One region of the Clostridium saccharobutylicum DSM 13864 genome, then DNA from elsewhere that is predicted to be linked to it. Evidence: riboswitches for the same ligand, from Rfam matches in the RefSeq annotation. Region 1 holds a riboswitch; each other region holds the start of a gene.
What was found. Region 1 has a riboswitch for thiamine pyrophosphate ahead of thiW (energy coupling factor transporter S component ThiW). Riboswitches for the same ligand answer to the same signal wherever they lie in the genome.
Positions count from the first base shown of each region.

Region 2: linked by a shared signal. The riboswitch ahead of CLSA_RS11870 (thiamine-binding protein) and the one ahead of thiW (energy coupling factor transporter S component ThiW) in region 1 are both predicted to bind thiamine pyrophosphate.
Region 3: linked by a shared signal. The riboswitch ahead of thiT (energy-coupled thiamine transporter ThiT) and the one ahead of thiW (energy coupling factor transporter S component ThiW) in region 1 are both predicted to bind thiamine pyrophosphate.
Region 4: linked by a shared signal. The riboswitch ahead of cytX (putative hydroxymethylpyrimidine transporter CytX) and the one ahead of thiW (energy coupling factor transporter S component ThiW) in region 1 are both predicted to bind thiamine pyrophosphate.

Region 1 covers NC_022571.1:785,499-788,716, forward strand. The annotation lists gene CLSA_RS03575 (S8 family peptidase) at 1-1,082, shown strand, start outside; TPP riboswitch at 1,259-1,369, shown strand; gene thiW (energy coupling factor transporter S component ThiW) at 1,475-2,002, shown strand; gene thiD (bifunctional hydroxymethylpyrimidine kinase/phosphomethylpyrimidine kinase) at 2,139-2,939, shown strand; gene thiC (phosphomethylpyrimidine synthase ThiC) at 3,050-3,218, shown strand, end outside.
Region 2 covers NC_022571.1:2,770,617-2,773,834, forward strand. The annotation lists gene CLSA_RS11860 (ABC transporter substrate-binding protein) at 1-762, opposite strand, end outside; gene CLSA_RS11865 (ABC transporter permease) at 952-1,716, opposite strand; gene CLSA_RS11870 (thiamine-binding protein) at 1,688-1,978, opposite strand; TPP riboswitch at 2,131-2,236, opposite strand; gene CLSA_RS11875 (TatD family hydrolase) at 2,549-3,218, opposite strand, start outside.
Region 3 covers NC_022571.1:97,318-100,535, forward strand. The annotation lists gene CLSA_RS00405 (Mrp/NBP35 family ATP-binding protein) at 1-306, shown strand, start outside; gene CLSA_RS00410 (ferredoxin) at 618-809, shown strand; gene thiT (energy-coupled thiamine transporter ThiT) at 915-1,589, opposite strand; TPP riboswitch at 1,725-1,825, opposite strand; gene CLSA_RS00420 (hypothetical protein) at 1,847-2,053, opposite strand; gene CLSA_RS00425 (DegV family protein) at 2,226-3,074, opposite strand.
Region 4 covers NC_022571.1:4,809,167-4,812,384, forward strand. The annotation lists gene CLSA_RS20620 (phenylpyruvate tautomerase MIF-related protein) at 1-211, opposite strand, end outside; gene cytX (putative hydroxymethylpyrimidine transporter CytX) at 435-1,634, opposite strand; TPP riboswitch at 1,724-1,835, opposite strand; gene CLSA_RS20630 (AI-2E family transporter) at 1,884-2,909, opposite strand; gene rlmD (23S rRNA (uracil(1939)-C(5))-methyltransferase RlmD) at 3,166-3,218, opposite strand, start outside.

The DNA.
Region 1 (3,218 bases):
TAGTAGTCAAATTAATGATAGATGCTGCATATCAAGCTCAATTTGATGTTAAAGTACCAGTATTTAATTTAACATCAATTTTCTCAGCTTTACAATTTTTGTACGAATATGCACTTAAAAGTAGGAAACCTATGATTGTATATTTCCCTCTTGGAACTAATTTAGGAAGTCATAAAGGAAATGGTATTTTAGAAGAATACATAGAATCAATTACAAGTAGTAGTGGTATAGTATTGGTTACTGGAGCAGGAAATCAAAGAGATGCAGGTGGTCATACATCTGGAACTATATCTCAAGTTGATACGCCTATTGCAATTGAGCTTGAGGTATCACCAGAGCAGAAACACTTAATAATTGATATTTGGACTGAACTTCCTAACGTAATGACTATAGACATAGTATCTCCATCAGGTGAAAATACAGGTATAATACCAAGTATAATTAATTCAACTAGAAACTATACTTTTGTATTTGAAAAAACATCGATAAAAGTTAATTATTATTTTCCAGAGGAAAGTACAGGAGATGAATTGATACGAATTAGATTTTATAGTTTACAGCCAGGTATATGGCTTCTTAGATTGAGAGCAAAGTATATTTTGAGTGGCGTATACAATGCTTGGCTGCCTCAAAGAGGAATAACAGTAGGAAATACTAAGTTTAGTTCATCTGATCCATATGGAACAGTAACTAATCCGGGAACTTCATCTTATGTAGTTACTGCAGCAGCATATAATCAAAATAATAATAATGTTCTTAATTATTCTGGAGTGGCTTTTAGAGATAATTTGATTGATGTAATAGATGTTGCAGCAGGAGGAGTAAATGCTTTAACTGTAGCACCAAGTAATAAAACTGCTATTGTAAATGGGACTAGTGTATCATCAGCAGTAGTTGCTGGAGCTTGTGTTATGTTATTTCAGTGGGGAATTGTTCAAGGCAATGATCCATATATATATTCCCAAACTGTTAAAGCATATTTAGCAAAGGGAACATCACGAAGAAGTGGAGATATATATCCAAATGCTAGATGGGGATATGGTATTCTAGATATTGTTAAGATGTTTCAAAATATGGAGTAAAGTTATATATATAATAACAAGTATATAGAGATATTTTGAATAGTTGTGGATAAATAGATTAGTGATTTATTTATATTGTGTACTAAAATTTGCATTATTGATAAAAAACTAAGTAAATAAATTTGACATTTATTCTGGAATGGTATAATCTTTAATTTAGAAAGACAATTTTATAACAGAATAACTAGGGGAGCTAATATTTTAGCTGAGATTGGAAAGAGTGATTTCCTGGACCCTTATAACCTGATTTGGTTAATGCCAACGGAGGGAAGTATATTAATTAATGTTTACGCGTGATTTATTTATGTATCCCTTTGGGATACATTTTTTTTATGTGAAAAATAGGTTGTCACTCAAATTAAAATTTATCTTGTCTTAAGGAGGGAGAGTGAATGCAAGAAAAAAGTAAAGCACAAAAAATTGCATTAAGTGGATTATTAATTGGTATTTCAGTTATTTTTGGAACACTATCAATGCCAATTGGAGCAGCTAAAATATCTCCAGTACAACATTTTGTGAATGTTGTAGGAGCAATAACTTTAGGTCCAATATATGCAGTTTTAAATGCATTCGTCGCATCACTTATAAGAAATATTATGGGCACAGGCAGTTTGCTAGCTTTTCCAGGAAGTATGATAGGTGCTTTTCTTTCAGGAATTTTTTATAAGAAATTTAGAAGAGCAAGTATGGCTGTTATTGGTGAAGTGTTTGGTACTGGAATTTTAGGGGCATTGATAGCATATCCAGTAGCGGTCTTAATTTTAGGGAAGGAAGCAGCATTTTTTGTATATATAATTCCTTTTACTATGAGCTGTAGTGCGGGAGCTATTATAGCATATTTCTTTTTAAAGGTTTCTGTTATAAGAAAAATATTAATAAATAATGAATTGTCAATAAATAAGGCACATGAAAATAAATAAAAAATAAGCTGGCAAATGGATATGCTATTTTTTGAACGTGCCTAGACATAATTTTAAAGATATTAAGAAAATTTAATGAAGTGTAAATTGTGGAAAGTATAAGATCAAATTTATATTAACTAGAAGGGGTGATTTTATGTTTAGAGCATTAACAATTGCTGGATCAGACACATGCGGTGGAGCTGGAATTCAGGCCGATTTAAAGTCTTTCTCAGCTAATGGAGTTTATGGAATGAGTGTTATAACAGCAGTAACGGCTCAAAATACTATGGGAGTTTTCGGTATTCAAGATATAAATCCAGAAATGATTGAAGCTCAAGTAGATGTTATCTTTAATGACATAAGAGTAGATGCTATTAAGATAGGTATGGTTTCAAAGATTGAATCTATAAAGTCTATATCAAAATCTTTAAAAAAGGTAGGAAAGCTTCCAATGATAGTATTAGATCCAGTCATGATATCTAAAAGTGGATTTAACTTATTATCTAAGGATGCAAAAGAAACATTAATTCATGAATTATTTCCGTTAGCAACATTAATAACTCCTAATTTACCAGAAGCAGAAGAAATTTTAGGAATAGAAATAAAAACTTTAGATGATATGAAACAATCAGCTTTAAAGCTTAAGGAACTTGGACCAAAAGCTGTTTTAGTTAAAGGTGGACATTTAGAGGGAGAAGCGACTGATTTATTATTTGATGGAAAAGAATTCATAATTTTGCCACAAAAAAGAATTAATACTACTCATACTCATGGAACAGGATGTACTTTATCATCTGCAATAGCTGCTAATTTAGCTAAAGGAATGACAATAGAAGCAGCTGTAAGACAAGGAAAAAAGTATGTAACAACTGCTATAGAACATGGCTTTGAATTAGGAAAAGGAGTAGGTCCTACTAATCATTTTTATGAGCTTTATAAGAAAGCTGGAATTTAGACACAATCAAGAGATATTAATAAGAATGATTAATTATATAAAAACATAAAGAATTTATTTAATAACATTACAAATTAAATTATTAGTAAAAATTGAGAGGAGAATAAACAATGAATTATAAAACTCAAATGGAAGCAGCTAAAAAAGGTATAGTAACTAAAGAAATGAAGGTAGTAGCTAAGAAGGAAAATATATCAGAAGAAAAATTAATGAAACTTGTAGCGGAAGGTAAAGTAGCTATTCCAGCTAATGTTAATCATAAATCTCTTAGCCCAGAAG
Region 2 (3,218 bases), 2.0 Mb from region 1:
ATATTCATATCCTTTTGAAGTAGCTGCTAAAAATTTCTTTACCAATTCTGGATTACTGTTAATATTATTTTCAGTAGTAGCTATTATTGGTGTGTAGTAATTTAACGCAGGATCTAAATCTTTAAGTGGTATATAATTCAAGTCAATATTTTTATCTTTTGCTTCTATATTAGTCCAGCCTTCAAAAACCCATTCAAAATCTATATTGTTTTTTGTAGCTGCAAAAAAGTCTTCTGTTCCTGCATCTACTCTGTTAAGTTTTGAGAAATCTGCTCCGTTCTTTTCCATAACAGTTTTTAATATTGCTTCTTCACTAGGACTTCCCCAGCCGCCATATACTTTTCCTTCAAAATCCTTAACAGTTTTGATTCCCTTTTCCTTTGGTGATGCAAACCCTGATGTATTGTTTTGAATAATTGTAGCAATTGCTTTAACAGGTAATGGATTATCTGAAGTTCTAGCAAAAGTTAAATCTTCTTGATAGCTTATAGCAAAATCTGCTTGACCAGCAGAAAGCAATTGCAATGCTGCACCTTCAGATGGTTGAACAATCTCAAGATCAATTCCTTGTTCCTTATAATATCCCTTGTCTTTAGCCACATAAATACCTGTGTGATTTGTGTTTGGTGTGTAATCTAGTATTAACTTAACCTTTTGTAAATTTTCTTCTTTTGTTTCCTTTTTAACAGAACCACAACCCATAAATACTGTTGAAACTAGTAATATTGATGTTGCCAATGCTAATATTTTTTTGTTTTTCATAATTATTCCCCCTAAATTTTCTATATTTTCAAGCACATAAAAAAACAATATGTCAGAAACTACATATATATTCAGTGTAAATCAAGGAGACACCTTCATGCTCATAATTAATTTACTAACAAAAATTGTGATGCTTTACTCATCAAAATAGATATGAACATACTGTTCTATTATTTTCTTCATTGTGTCTTATTCTTGAACTCTTTTCCATGGTGTTAATATTTTTTCAATAAATGTAACCAAAATAAATATTCCCATGCTGACTACAACAATTATAATTATTGCAGCAAACATTTTATCTAAAGCATATGCACTTCTAGCTCTTGTCATATATACTCCAATTCCCTTATCTCCACCAAGCCATTCTCCAACTACTGCGCCCATTATACTGTATGTTGCTGCAATTCTCATTCCAGAGAAAAAGCTTAATATTCCATAAGGAAGCTTTAAATGTAAAAACACCTTTATCCTTGATGCTCCCATTAATTTAAAATGATTAATAAAATCCTTATCTACAGATTCCAAACCATCTGATATGCTAATAACAATAGGGAAAAAGCATACTAATATAACAACTATTATTTTAGGTAGAGTTCCAAAACCAAACCATATTATAAATAGTGGCGCTAGCGCAATTATTGGTATTGTCTGCGATATTACAAACAAAGGATAAAGTGCTTTTTTTACTAAAGCGGACATATCCATTATTATAGCTAAAATTAATGCTGCAACTGTAGATAAAATAAATCCTACTATTCCCTCATATAATGTAATTAATATATGGGGAAGCATGACATTAAAATCCTTTATAATCACTTTAATAACATCACTAGGTGCTGGCAGAATATATTTTTCAATACCACCTATTGAAACAACTAACTGCCATAATATGAGTAATCCAAGAGCAAAAAATACTGGTATTAATTTATCCCCTGTACTTTTTAATTTTTTCATCAATTGTAACGCCCTCTTTTTTATAGTCAATTTTAACTATAGAAGCAACTCTGGATGCTCCTTCTTCAATGCAAATTTCTTGTGCTTTCTTTACAATTTCAAGAAGAAAATCTAATTCACCTTCCATTGTTGTCTCCATTGGACCTACTTCGTATTTTACTCCAGTAGACTGAATGTATTCTATGACCTTATCTACTACTGGATATGTCATCTCATCTGGTACCTTAGGTATTACTTGTAAACTTACATTACATACTGACATTATTATCCTCCCTCTCAAATAAGAAAATCTGCTTCGCAGACTACGTGTTTCTACTACTTTCAGAAATTATCCACAGATTTAACTGCCTTATAATTTCCTAAAGAATAAAAAAGCATACTATTTTCTAACTCCTAAAAATAGTATGCTTGTAGTTTCTTTATAATATATTTCCCTACGTTGGCATTATCCAAATCAGGTTATGGGTCGAAATTACAAATTTCCTCTCAGATAGTTTAACTAACTCCCCGTTTTTTATTCAGTTGTCATAATTAATTGTAAACATTTTTGATGATTTGTCAAGATGAACTATTTTATCTTCCAAATTATAGATAAATGACTTTAAGTTTAAATTTATGTGGTAACTTACCCAAATCAAATACATTTGTGTCCCACAGCACTATGAAAATTTCACACAAAGCACTAAATAAGAGCTTGCACCCCAATTAGCTTTCTCCCACTTTAAGTGTGACAAGCTAGTTTAGGACAATCCCCTATTAAGTGCTTTTAGCAGCGAAATTTTCAAATGTCTGTTTTACACAAATGTATTTCATTTCTGGTGTATATATGCACTCAAAGTTTAATTTCAGTTAATTCAAAAAAATTATCTTGTATTATTTTTGATAATGCATCAATGGAAAGAGCTTTTCTCTCTGCAATTTTTTTTACAACATCAATTATTGCACTTGGATAACCATATTCACCATTTACCCATTCTAAAGCTGTTGGTCCATCAGTTTCCACAAGTAGTCTATTTATTGGAATCCTTGATAATATTTCTTCGCTTAATTCAGAGTAACCTAAATCAACACTTACAGTAAAATAGCATCCAAGCTCTATAAACTTATCTAAAATTTTAATATCACCGCTATACCAATGGATAATTACTTTGTTGTAGCCATAATTATTAAGAATATTATAGATTTCTTCTTCTGCTCCTTTTGTATGAATGGATATTACCTTATTTCTTTTAATGCTTTCATCTAATATAAAATTAAAAATCTTTCTTTGAGATTCATAACTTTCTTTATCCTCAACCCAAAAGAAATCCAAGCCTATTTCGCCTATAATCTCACTTTCCTCAATATAAGGAATTAAATCTTTAAGCTCTCCAATGTATTCTGCTGCTTTCCATGGATGAATTCCAAAGGTGGCCTTAATATATTCACTTCTTTTGCTATATTCTTTATTTTGTAAATAACTCTCTACATCCATTCCATTAGCAATTGTTAGTATTCTAAAA
Region 3 (3,218 bases), 690 kb from region 1:
GTTTCTACACCACAAGATATGGTATCAATGATTGTTAAAAAAGTTGTTATTATGGCTCAAAAGATAGGAATAAAAATTAAAGGTGTAGTAGAAAATATGGCTTATATAAATTGTCCGGATTGTGATAAGAAAATAAGAGTATTTAGCAGAAAATCTTCAGAAGAAAATGCAGAATATTTAGGATTGCCTTTAATAGGTGAGTTACCAATTAATATTGAACTTACAGAAGCTTTAGAAGATGGTAAGGCTGAGGAATATGTTAGAGAAAATGCGTTATATTCATTAATATTTGAAGGATTGTATTAAAGCTTAATTACCAAGTAAATAAAAAGCATCATATAATATAAAAGGTTTCATTATTTAAAGTTACAGAAATTAAATAATGAAGCTTTTTTATTTTTACGAAGTTTATATATAAAAGTTCTTAATGTTGATATTGCACTCTTTTTCATGTATATATTTTGTAGTAACCACAAGCAAAAGAATATCCTTACTTTCGGGGAGAAACCACCTAAATTTAAATTTCGAGTTCTTTATAGTATTAGAGTATACATACTTTCGGATTATTTAGGAAATAATACACTATGTAATTTTGATTTGAAAGGATGTAGAGATTAATGAAAGCAAAAGTAGATAAAGATACTTGTATAGCATGTGGACTATGTCCATCTATATGTCCAGAATGCTTTGATATGGAGGATGACGGAAAGGCTGGCTTTATAGTTGATGAAGCACCAGAAAATGTAGAAGGTGAAGTGCAAGAAGCAGCAGAAAGCTGTCCAGTAGATGCAATATCTGTCGAGAAATAAAACATAAGAATAAGAGAAAATATACATTAATATATGATTTTTTATTATGTATATTTTCTCTTTATTATTTTTATATAATATTGTTATATTAAATAAATTTGTACACTAACTCATGGTATTAAGTGAAGATGCGTGTATTATTCTTTCAATAGGAAGAATAGATATGATTACTAAGCATATAATGTATTCTATTCCTAGCATAGGTCCATTAATTATTAATGAATATAAAGCAGGAGACATTCCAGCGGGTGCAAGTGAACCAAAGAAAGCAACTCCAGAAATAAAATGACACAAAAATCTAACAAAAACAGCTAAGGTAACCCCAAGCCATTTTTTATTATTAAAGCATCCTGCTATACCTAATGCCATAAAGGGTAATGGATAATCAAATAAAACTTGAACTGGATGCAGAATGTATGGATCCATAATAAGTGTTATTATTCCGTAAAGAAATCCTGTTAGAAATCCTACTCTTGGTCCGTACATAAATGCTATAAGTAATATTGGAACCATGCTACCTAATGTAATACTACCACCTTGTGGAAAATGATATAATCTGAGCATTTTCAGTATTGTAGCTAAAGCCAAAGCTATGCCAATTCTAGCAATAAGTTGAGGAGTAAAGTTGATTTTTTTAACTTTAACTAATATTATGAGTAATATTACACAACCAATTAAAGTTGTAATGGATAATGGACTTGCAATTATAGCTTGAATGTTTTGTGAAAAGTTTTGGAAAAGAGTAGAAAATTGTTTGTACCAATCATTAAAAATTTGCATAAAAAAAACCTCCTTCGTGACGCTTATGGAAGAGGAATTAACAAAGTCATTATAACTAATCTTCATATAATAAATTTAAATATTAGTTTTATACTTTGGTTTAGAGACTACCAACCTATATAAATAGAAATGTAAATTCTTATAAGGTTGCTTTCCCTACGCTAGAATTAACTAGATCAGGTTTAAAGGGTTTATGAATTATCAAATCTCAGCATATAGCTCCCCCAGCACGTTACAAAATAATTTTATACATTTTACTATAAATAGTCAATTATGTTATATGTGTTAAACTTGTCGTTTTTATTATGATGGGCTATATAATTAGAAGTAATTTGATTTAAATCTGTTGAATAATGAGAAACTGGATTATTGGGCAAATTGTGAGAAGAAGTGATAGAAATAGTATCATTCATATCAATAATAATACTTTCTTTGTACGTTGAATCTAAAACAAAACCTTTCATAAAATTAAGCCTCCTTAAATCAAACAAAATGAGGTTTTACTTTGTTTATTGCATTAAAAAACTAAAACTTTCTTAAATATATGATTAACCAAAATAAAAAAAATATACATAAAAATCACCTAACTAAAAATATAATTTTTTAGTTAGGTGATTTTTATGTGTTTTTAATAAATTAATCTATATTTTCTACAATGAATCCAACAAGACCAGGGCCGGTATGAACACCAAGTGCAGGGCCAATCATTCCTCCAAGGGTACATTCCACTAAATTAGGAAGGTCTTTAATTGAATCATATAACATTTCAGCTTTATCAGGAGCATTGCCATCTAATACCCAGACTTTACATTTGTTATTTTCTAAATAAGGTTTTAACAAAGTAGCTAATCTAGATATTGATTGTTTAATTCCTCTTATTTTGCAAACTGTGTGATATATTCCATCATTACCTACAGTTATAATAGGTTTAAGATTGAGTGCATCAGCTATAGTTCCAGCAACTTTACCTATTCTACCGCCTTTTTTTAGATATTCTAATGTATCTATTGTGAAAAATACATCTATTTTATTTTTGAGCGTAGGTAATATATCTATAATTTCTTTAAAAGGTTTACCTTCTTTAATTAAATTTGCAGTTTCAAGTACTATTGCACCCTGAGACATAGTTAATGTCATAGAATCAAACACGAAAGTTTGTATTCCAGAAACATTTTCAGCTGCTAATCTTGCTGCGTTATAAGCTCCTGAAAGACCACTTGATATAGTTATTATAATTGCATGAGTATATCCAACATTTTTTGCTTCATTTAATGCATTAGTAAATCTATCAACACTAGGTAACGATGTTGTAGGAATTTCTTTTTTTAGTAACTCATAAAGCATATTTGGAGTTATATCAATACCATCGTCATATTCTTTATTGGAAAAAATAATTTTGAAAGGTAGTATTTTAATATTATTTTCCTTTGCAATATCAGCACTTATATCACAAGCACTATCTGTTATTAATGCAATTTTCTCCATCTTAATTCCTCCTAAAGCACATTAACATATTTTAATTATATCACTACTGATATTGTTATCAATGGTGATATAATTAAATTAGCATTAATTATTGTAATAAATTAAGAAACACAATATATAGTAAATTTGATTGGAAGATAAAAC
Region 4 (3,218 bases), 1.1 Mb from region 1:
TTGCTTTACCCAATATTTTTACTTCTACAAAAGCACCTTTTTCTAATTTTTCACCGCCAAAATAAAGTGAATATTCATCTTCAAAACCAACCATTAAAAATTTTTCACTTTTTCCTGGAATTAGTTCTATTGATTCTCCTAATCTTTTCTTTATAATTTCTTCTTTCTCACTTGAAATTTTTACACTTACCTTAGATCCTATAAATGGCATATTATAATCCCCTTTCTTATTGTCTTTAAGGCACATTTTAAAAAATAATAAGTCATGTGCCTAAATATCTTCTGTACATAAACCAAATTGTTCCATAATACTTTCATTATATCATATTATTATTATTTCATATCAAAAAAAATAACAACAAATATCCTAGTATTTTTCTTTTAATAATTAGATATGTTTTAAAATATACAATAATAATTTATTTTAACTCAAATTACTTATATGCTTTTAAACATAAATTAATTAAAATACATAATAATGCAATGCCAATCATAACAGGAATAGTTATACCTACTATAGAATTAAATTGCATTAATATTCTATACGCAAATACTCCAATAATCCATATAATAATATTCTTTATGTCAACCACATTTTTTTCCTCAATTGATTTTTTATTAAATATAAAATAATCAGTTATTGAAATTGCAAATAATGGTGCAAAAACTGATCCTATTAAATATAGAAAATCTTCATATTGATCTATAGAAACAACTATTGATAATATTATTCCTAATCCACATACAATTAAACCTGCAGTTTTTTCATTTATACATTTATTTATGTTAGTAAAACTTACTCCTGCAGAATATGCATCTAAAAAAGTTGTAGTTACTGTTGAAAAAATGACAATAATAAGTGCTATTGTTCCAAGTCCAGCTGAAAGTAAAATACCAGATATATCTGAAGTACCAGCATATAAAGATGCTCCAAGGCCAATGATAAACATAAAAGTACTACCAATGCAATATCCTAATGCACTTGCTAATGTACCCGCTTTTTCAGATTTTAAATTCTTAGTATAATCTGAAATAAGTGGAATCCATGATAATGCCATAGTTACATTAAGTTCTACTGCTGTGCCAAAATTTAACGTCTCTCCTTCAAATCCACCCGCACCTACATTGGCTGTATTATTTGTAAATACTATAAAGCCAAGCACTATAGTTGATAAAAACAGTGCAGCTACTGCTACAGTATTTATTTTAGATAGGCTTTTTACTCCAACACCTATCCATAAAGCAATTAATGCTCCAATAATAATACACCATACCGTTTCGTTCTGAAAATTAAATAATTGCATAGAAACTGCATCTAATGCCTTTGAACCATTGATAATCATAACTGCAGTCCAACCTAATAGTTGTACAATATTTAATATAGAAAATAAAAATGAACCATATTTTCCAAATGAAATTCTAGTTGATTCTATTGAAGATAATTTGCTTTGAGCACCTATAATACCACATAAATAAAGTATAACACCTCCAATAGTATGTCCTATCAAAATAGCAGCTATTCCTTGGCTTAATCCTAAAGGTGCTAATAGCGCTCCCGTCAATATTTCAGCAATAGAAATTGCTGCACCAAGCCATAAGATAAATTGACTTGAATTCGAAGTCTTATTTTCCATAATCTTCTCCCTTACAATAAAAAAATGAGATATACCAAAATAGCATATCTCATCAAATAATAAATAAGAAATTAAACATCTCTCATTAAATAATCATAAGTTAGATTCCCTACGTTGGCATTATCCAAATCAGGTTTAAAGGGTTAAAGCTACATTTTACTTACTCTCAGCCTGCATGTGCAAGCTCCCCTGTGTTTTTTATTTTATAATAATTCATAATTGATTTCAAGTTATTTATTTTCATGTGCCTCAATCATTTTTATTATTGCCATAAGATATTCCAACTATATCTAAAATAAACATGAAAACAGGAATTCCAATAATTAGTCCCCAAACACCTGCAATATGTTCCGATACTAAAAGTATAACTAAGGTATAAAATATAGGTAGCTTTGTCTTTGAAGACATTAATTTTGGATTTAATATATACGCTTCAAATGCGTGAAGTAAAGCAATTAATCCAAGAACATAAAAAACATGAGGTAATCCACCATTATTAAAAGCTACTATACTTAAAGGTACTAATGATACTATTACTCCAGCCACAGGAATAAGACCAAGTAACATTACCATTACACCAAATCCTAATAAATGCGGAAATCCTATTATAGATAATCCTATAGTTGAAAGCACACCATTTATAATAGCAATAACAATTTGTACTTCAATAACTTTACCAAAAGAGAAAACAAACTTTTTTCCAAAGAATTCAACTTCCTCATATAATATATTAATTTTACTATTTTTAAATTTATGCGTAAATTGCATTATTTCATCCTTTTGAATTAAGAAAAAAATACTTAAAACTAAAGAAATAATTATATTAATTCCTAATTTGCTTATATTTGTTATTGAATGCATTATGTAATTTATGCCTTCTGCTGAAAAAATAGTTGAGTAAACTTTATCTAATCTTTCTTTTATTAAATTAGTAATCTCATTATGTCCTAAATTTCCATATAACTCATGTACCTGCATAATTACCTGAGTTAACTGTTTAATAACCATTGGTAAAAAGTCTATTAATATAATAAATATTACAGACGTTAAAAGTAACGAAACTATAACAACCATGAATTTATAATTTATTCTTATTTTCCCATCAAATTCTTGAATTAAATGTTTTGAAATACTATGAATTAGATATGTAAATACAAAAGTTAATAGCATTAAATTTATCATATCCTGCATTACATAGAAAAATATAAGTAATACTAATAAGGTTATAAGTCTCTTAAAAGATCTTTTTTTATAAATTTGAATCATATCTGACATTATCATTACTCCTCATATACTGTTTTTTCTTTCAATTAATTTAACGTATATTGAAATTTATAAAACAATTAATTATCTATTTTATAAATATTAAATCAATCATAATATAGTTTTTACGAATCTTTGCCAATATTAAATTTATCATATAATAAATCATAACATAATTATGCATTAAATTGTGAATTAATTGTAAATAAAAACTTATTTATAAAGAAAAAGGGTGAGATATAGACTCACTCCTAATAATTCATTAATGCTATTTTTTTTCTATCTTTGCAACACATTCTATATGTTTTGTCATAGGAAACA